One region of the Curtobacterium guangdongense genome, then DNA from elsewhere that is predicted to be linked to it. Evidence: predicted binding sites of a transcription regulator. Region 1 holds the regulator's gene; the other holds the start of a gene.
What was found. The regulator HspR, encoded in region 1, represses chaperone genes until heat shock. The targets are predictions, from matches to a motif close to AAGTTGAGTCNNNNNGACTCAACTT.
Positions count from the first base shown of each region.

Region 2: the regulator HspR is predicted to act here: its motif matches at 1,074-1,098, upstream of ACO0E1_RS09050 (ATP-dependent Clp protease ATP-binding subunit).

Region 1 covers NZ_JBMPIT010000003.1:259,189-262,587, reverse strand. The annotation lists gene ACO0E1_RS05855 (nucleotide exchange factor GrpE) at 1-479, shown strand, start outside; gene ACO0E1_RS05850 (DnaJ C-terminal domain-containing protein) at 522-1,523, shown strand; gene ACO0E1_RS05845 (heat shock protein transcriptional repressor HspR) at 1,635-2,045, shown strand; gene ACO0E1_RS05840 (hypothetical protein) at 2,118-2,534, opposite strand; gene ACO0E1_RS05835 (Ig-like domain-containing protein) at 2,588-2,920, opposite strand; gene ACO0E1_RS05830 (hypothetical protein) at 2,969-3,399, opposite strand, start outside.
Region 2 covers NZ_JBMPIT010000005.1:106,093-109,491, forward strand. The annotation lists gene ACO0E1_RS09035 (YidC/Oxa1 family membrane protein insertase) at 1-95, opposite strand, end outside; gene ACO0E1_RS09040 (DUF6412 domain-containing protein) at 158-442, opposite strand; gene ybaK (Cys-tRNA(Pro) deacylase) at 508-993, shown strand; gene ACO0E1_RS09050 (ATP-dependent Clp protease ATP-binding subunit) at 1,113-3,399, shown strand, end outside.

The sequences.
Region 1 (3,399 bases):
ACGAAGCACTCCTCGCCGACGCCGCACGTGGCATCGCCGAGGACAAGCTGAGCGCGGAGGACCGGGACCTGGTCGCCGAGATGCGTGCGGACATGCTCCGTGCGCAGGCCGAGCTGGTGAACTTCCGGAAGCGCGTCGAGCGTGACCGCGAGGCCAACCGCGAGGTCGCGATCGCCGAGGTCGTCCGGGCACTCCTGCCGGCGCTCGACGACCTGACCCGCGCAGAGGCACACGGCGACCTCGCCGAGGGCCCCATGCAGGTCATCGGCCAGAAGATCCGGGGTGGCTTCGAGAAGTTCAAGCTCGTGCAGATCGGCGAGAAGGGCGAGTCCTTCGACCCGAACATCCACGAGGCGATCGTGCAGCTGCCGACTCCCGGTGCCACCGGCCAGACCGTGGCGGACGTCGTCGAACCGGGCTACAAGCTCGGGGAGCGTGTCCTCCGTGCGGCCAAGGTCGCGGTGGCGGTCCCGGCCTGAGCCGGGCACTCCGTGGCGACGACAGAAGAAGGTAGGTGAGCAGTGGCCAGTCAGGACTGGTTCGACAAGGACTTCTACAAGGTCCTCGGTGTGTCGAAGGACGCGTCGGAAGCCGAGCTCAAGAAGACCTACCGGAAGCTCGCGCGGCAGTTCCACCCGGACTCCAACCCGGGTGACACCGCCGCCGAGAACCGCTTCAAGGAGATCAGCGAGGCCTACTCGGTGCTCTCCGACAAGGAGCAGCGGGCCGAGTACGACCAGGTCCGCGCCATGGGCTCCGGCGCTCGCTTCACGGCGGGCGGCGGGGGCCAGGGCGGCTTCGAGGACGTCTTCGGCGGGATGTTCGGCCAGCAGGGCGGTGGCGGACAGCGCGTCCGCTTCGGCCAGGGTGGCGGCGGTGGCTTCGAGGACATCCTCGGCGGCATGTTCGGCGGCGGCGCCGGAGGCGGCTTCGGCCAGCCCTCCGGCGGGTACCGCGGCTTCGGTGGTCCGACGAAGGGGCGCGACGTCACGGCGACGACGACGCTCGACTTCACGACGGCCATCACCGGCGACACGGTCAAGCTGTCGCAGGGCAACGGTCGGCCGGTCAACGTCCGCATCCCCGCGGGGGTCGCGGACGGCCAGAAGATCCGGCTCCGCGGTCGTGGCGAGCAGTCGCCCGACGGCGGCGAGTCCGGTGACCTCGTGGTGACCGTGCACGTCCGCAAGCACCCGGTGTTCGAGCGCGACGGGCAGAACCTCCGCCTGGACGTCCCCGTGACGTTCGTGGAGGCTGCGCTCGGGGCGACGATCCAGGTCCCCACCCTCGGTGGCGATCCGGTGAAGCTCCGGGTCGCGCCCGGTACGCCGTCCGGTCGCGTCCTGCGCGTCAAGGGACGCGGTGTCGCGACGAAGAACGGGACGGGCGACCTGCTCGCCACCGTCCAGGTCGCGGTGCCGTCGCACCTGTCGGACAAGGCGAAGGAAGCGGTCGAGGCACTCGCCGCGGCGCTTCCGGACGAAGATCCCCGCGAGGACCTCCTCGCCAAGGCGCGCAGCTAGCGTGCCCAACCCAGCCTGGAGGCTCGGCGCGGCTCCGTCACGGAGCCGACCCGAGCCTCCAGTCTGGTTTTCAGACCACGCGAACGACGGAAGGAGCACTCGATGACCGACATGGACGAGAACTCGCCCGTCTTCGCGATCGCGGTCGCGGCGGAACTGGCGGAGATGCACCCGCAGACGCTGCGGCAGTACGACCGGCTCGGCCTGGTCGTGCCGGGGCGGACCCGGGGTGGATCGCGTCGGTACTCGATGCGGGACATCGCGCAGTTGCGCGAGATCGCGCGCCTCGGTTCCGAGGGGGTGTCGCTGGAGGGGATCCGGCGGGTGCTCGACCTCGAGAACGAGAACCGCGCGTTGCGTGACCGGGTGCGGGAACTCGAGACGGCGTTGGCCGATCAGCTCATCAACCGGCCGGGTGCCCGTGTGTTCGCGGCGACCACCACCGGTGGCGCGGTGCCGTTGCGGGCCGGGGCGCGGCCGCAGCGGAACACGCAGATCGTGTTGTGGCGGCCGCCGCACTGATCCGATCGGAAGATGTCGACGAGACGATGGCGGGCCGTGCAGGCGCCCGCCATCGTCGTCGGTCGCGATCCGTCAGGGGAGGACGGGCTCCAGCGGGATCGTGGGCAGGTCGATCGTCTTGGAGTCGGTCACGACGCCGTCCACGAGCTGCTGGATCGTGATGCTCCCACCGAACCCGTCGAGGCGACCTCCGGGGAGACCCCACCAGCCGTCGATGGCCACAGTGGACTGGACGACGGCGCCCGCGCTGTCCAGGAGCTGGATCGTCGCGCCGTCCGTCCCCGTGCCGGTGAGCTCGAAACCGGTGCGATCGTCGTTCAGCAGCAGCGTGACCGACAACGCGTTCGTGGCGTCGTCGACGGCGTGGCTGATGGAGGGTGAGACCACGTCGGCGCTGAGCGGTGCGGCTGAGGCGGGCGAGGCGAGCAGTGCAGCGGCGAGCGCGGCCGAGGCGACCGTCACGAGGCCGATGGTGTGCTTGGTGTTCATCGAGGACGTTCCTTTCGTGGGACCGATGCGGGGTGCACCGGAGCTGTGTCGGGTCAGTTGTGGGTGTCTGCAGGGATCGCGAACACGTTGCTGGTCTCGGTGACGCCGTTCTTGGTCTGCTCGAGGGCGAAGCGGACACCGAAGCTGCCCTCGGGGACCGAGAGGTCGAACGTCCAGACGCCGTCGGGCCCGACCGTGCGGGTGCCGGGGACCAGCTCACCGCCGGCAGGGTCGAGGACACGGAACGTCGCGCCGCGTTCGCCGGTACCGGTGACGGTGCTGAGCGCGCCGGGGGCGACGCTCTGGGTCGTGACGGCGACGGACGTGAGGTGAACGCTCGCCGTCACCCGCGTGCGGTCCACCTCGGCGCCGTGGTGTTGCTGCACGACTGTGATGTCGTTGTTCCCGCCGTCGAGCCCGGTGACGGTCAGGGTTCACTTGCCTTCCGACCCGACGGTCGTCGAGCGGCCGTTCGCCGTGACGGTGGCGCCCGCGGTCGCGGTCCCCGAGACGACGGCGGTCCGCGCCGTGTGGTCGACTGACGTCACCGTGGCGGTCAGCTTCTCCGCCGGGAGGAGCTTCGAGTAGCCGCCGATGAGCGCGGTCCGCCCACCGGCGCCGAAGGAGTGCGCGCGCACGGTCAGCGTGCCGCCGTTCCACGACGTCTGCCACGTCGCGACGCCGGAGAGGTCGCCGGCCTGCCCGTTGCGCAGATGGCCGCCGGCGTCCACGGTCCAGCGGAAGGCGTTCGATGCGGTTCCGGCCCGGCAGGCAGCCGCGTTGCCGTGCCAGATCGCGCCGAAGATCGGTGTCGATGCCACCATCGCGTTGCCGAAGCACGCCTTCCCGCTGACGAACGAGAACG
Region 2 (3,399 bases), on a different contig from region 1:
CCGGCGACGGGAGCGAGCTCTGCGGAGAGCGAGGCAAGCAGGTCGGCACCGAGGTGCAGCAGTGGGCCGACGACGGGCAGGGTGGAGAGATCCATGACGATTCCGATCGAGTGAGGTGACGTGAGGTCGGCGGACGACCCGGCACCGTCGATCGGTGTCAGGTCGCGGCGACGACCCCCGGTGCCCTCGGGCGTGCGTGTCCGTCGGCGTCGGGGTGGCTCCACCCGATGCGTGTGACGACGTCCTCGTGTCGACGCTGCGCGAGCGGGCCGGCACCGAGCGGGACACCGAGCACGAGCGCGAGTACCTGCGCGACGAGCACGGCCGCCGCGACGGCTGCGATCCCCAGGGCGGCCAGCGCGAGCATCGACGGCGTGCCGGACGCGGGGTCGACGAGGAGCAGCGCGGCGACTGCGCGCAGGAGCACCTCGATCACGGCCATGGTCCGTTCAGCGTAACCCCGCGTGCCGCCGACGGCATGCGTCCCGGACGGGGGAGGATCACGGCATGAGCGTTGGATCCCCGAGCACCCCTGCGACGCTCGCGCTGGAGCGGGCAGGCGTCCCGTTCACCCCGCACGTGTACGAGCACCACGAGACCGCGACGAACTTCGGCGAGGAAGCGGCAGCCGCGCTCGGCCTCCGCGAGGAACAGGTCTTCAAGACGCTGATCGTCTCCGTCGACGGTGTCCTGGCGGTCGCGATCGTCCCGGTCGCGAACCGCCTCGACCTCAAGGCCATCGCCGCAGCGGTCGGGGGCAAGAAGGCCACACTCGCCGACCCCGCCCTCGCCGAGAAGCGCACCGGTTACGTGGTCGGCGGGATCAGCCCGGTCGGCCAGCGCTCCCGGATCCGCACCGTGCTCGACGAATCGGCATCCGAGTACCCGACGATCTTCGTGTCCGGCGGCCGTCGGGGCTTCGACATCGAGATCGCCCCGAGCGACCTGCTCGCGATCACCGAGGCCACCACCGCGGCGATCGCCCGGACCTGAGCCCGGACGCGAACCCGGACCTGAGTCGAGTCGCCGCAAGTTTCTCGCACGACCGGGAATGACCCGGCCCCTCCTGCGTTGCATTGAGTCAAAGGCACTCAAGTTCCCAGGAGGTCCCGTTGCCAGAGACGTTCGGCCCGACCGGCGGCAGTGACTCGTTCGACGAGTTCCTCGCCCGCCTGCTCGCGGCGCAGACCGACGGTGACACCCAGCGCTACCGTTCGCTGGGGCGCCCCGTCGACATCACGCGACTACTCAGCCGTCGCACCCACGAGCTGCTCCAGCACACCGCCGAGTTCGCGGTGGCGCAGGGGCAGCGCGAGATCGACGCACTGCACATCCTGCACGTGCTCGTCCGCACCCAGCCCTTCGACGCCGTGATCCGCTCCGGTGGCGTCGACCCCGAGCGCCTGGCCGAGGAGATCGAACAGCGGCTCCCCGCCCCGTCCGACGTCCGCGTCGACGGCCGCCCGGCGCTGACCCCGTCCGCGCAGCGCATCCTCGTCGAGGCGACGCAGGCCGCGCGCGGGTTCGGCAGCACCTACACCGACCCCGAGCACGTCTTCTTCGCGCTCGTGATGGACCAGGAGACCGTCACCGGCCAGCTCCTCGCGAGCGCCGGCGTGACCCCTCAGGTCATGCAGTCCTACGCACAACAGGCCGCAGAGGCGGCTCGAGAGGGGCGTCCCATGCCGGGAACGACCGAGGCGGACCAGCAGGAGCAGTCGGACACCCCGACCCTCGACCAGTTCGGCACCGACCTGACCGAGCGCGCTCGTGACGGACGCATCGACCCCGTGATCGGTCGTGCGGAGGAGATCGAGCAGACCGTCGAGATCCTGCTCCGTCGCACCAAGAACAACCCCGTGCTGATCGGCGAGCCCGGCGTCGGCAAGACCGCCATCGTCGAGGGACTCGCACAGCGCATCGCCGACGGCGACGTGCCGGCGCTGCTCCACGGCAAGCGTGTCGTGGCACTCGACCTCGCGGGCATGCTCTCCGGCACCCGCTACCGCGGCGACTTCGAGGAGCGCCTCACGAAGGCGATGGACGAGATCGCGGCGCACGCCGACGAGCTCATCGTCTTCGTCGACGAGCTCCACACCGTCGTCGGCGCCGGTGGTGGCGGCGAGGGCGGCTCGATGGACGCCGGCAACATCCTCAAGCCCCGGCTCGCCCGCGGCGACCTGCACATGGTCGGCGCGACGACGTTGAACGAGTACCGGCGGATCGAGAAGGACGCCGCACTCGAGCGTCGCTTCCAGCCCGTCACGGTGGGGGAGCCGAGCGTCGAGGACGCCGTCGCGATCCTGACCGGCCTCGCCCCGCGCTACGCCGAGCACCACGGTGTCACGTACACCGACGACGCCCTCCGCGCCGCGGTCGAGCTGTCGCACCGCTACGTCACCGACCGGCACCTCCCCGACAAGGCCATCGACCTCATCGACCAGGCCGGCGCACGCCGTCGACTCGCCCGTTCCGGCGACGTCGACGTCGAGGCCCTCCGCGACCAGCTCGCCGAGCTGCTGGCGGACAAGGACCGCGCGGTGGCCGAGGAGCTGTACGAGGAGGCGTCGCGCCTGCGCGACCAGACGGTCGAACTGGAGGCCCGGATCACCGCCGCCTCGTCGGCGGACGTCAGCCGTGCCTCCCGTCAGGAATCGGTGACCAGCGAGATCACGGAAGCCGACATCGCTGCGGTGGTGAGCCGCGCAACCGGGATCCCGGCCACCCGGCTGACGCAGGGTGACCGGACGCGGCTCGCCGCGCTCGAGTCCGAGCTGCACGAACGCGTCGTCGGCCAGGACGACGCCGTCCGCGCGATCGCCACGGCGGTCCGCCGCAACCGGACCGGCATGGGCGACCCGCGCCGACCGGTGGGCAGCTTCCTGTTCCTCGGGCCGACCGGTGTCGGCAAGACCGAGCTGGCGAAGTCGCTCGCGGCGTCGCTGTTCGGCGACGAGTCGGCGATGCTCCGCTTCGACATGAGCGAGTTCGGCGAGCGGCACACCGTCTCCCGACTGGTCGGCGCCCCTCCCGGGTACGTCGGCTACGACGAGGCCGGGCAGCTCACCGAGCGCGTCCGTCGGAACCCGTACTCGGTCGTCCTGCTCGACGAGGTCGAGAAGGCGCACCCGGACGTGTTCAACCTGCTCCTGCAGGTGCTCGACGACGGCCGGCTGACCGACGGGCAGGGTCGAACCGTGGACTTCCGGAACACGGTGGTCATCATGACGTCGAACATCGGGTCCGAGTTCCTCGCGTCGCGCTCCGGTGCGCTCGGGTTCTCGGCGTCGGCGGACGGCGGCTACTCGGACGAGGACCTCCGCAACCGGGTGATGGGCAAGCTCCGCGAGGCCATGCGTCCCGAGTTCATCAACCGCATCGACGACATCGTGCTGTTCC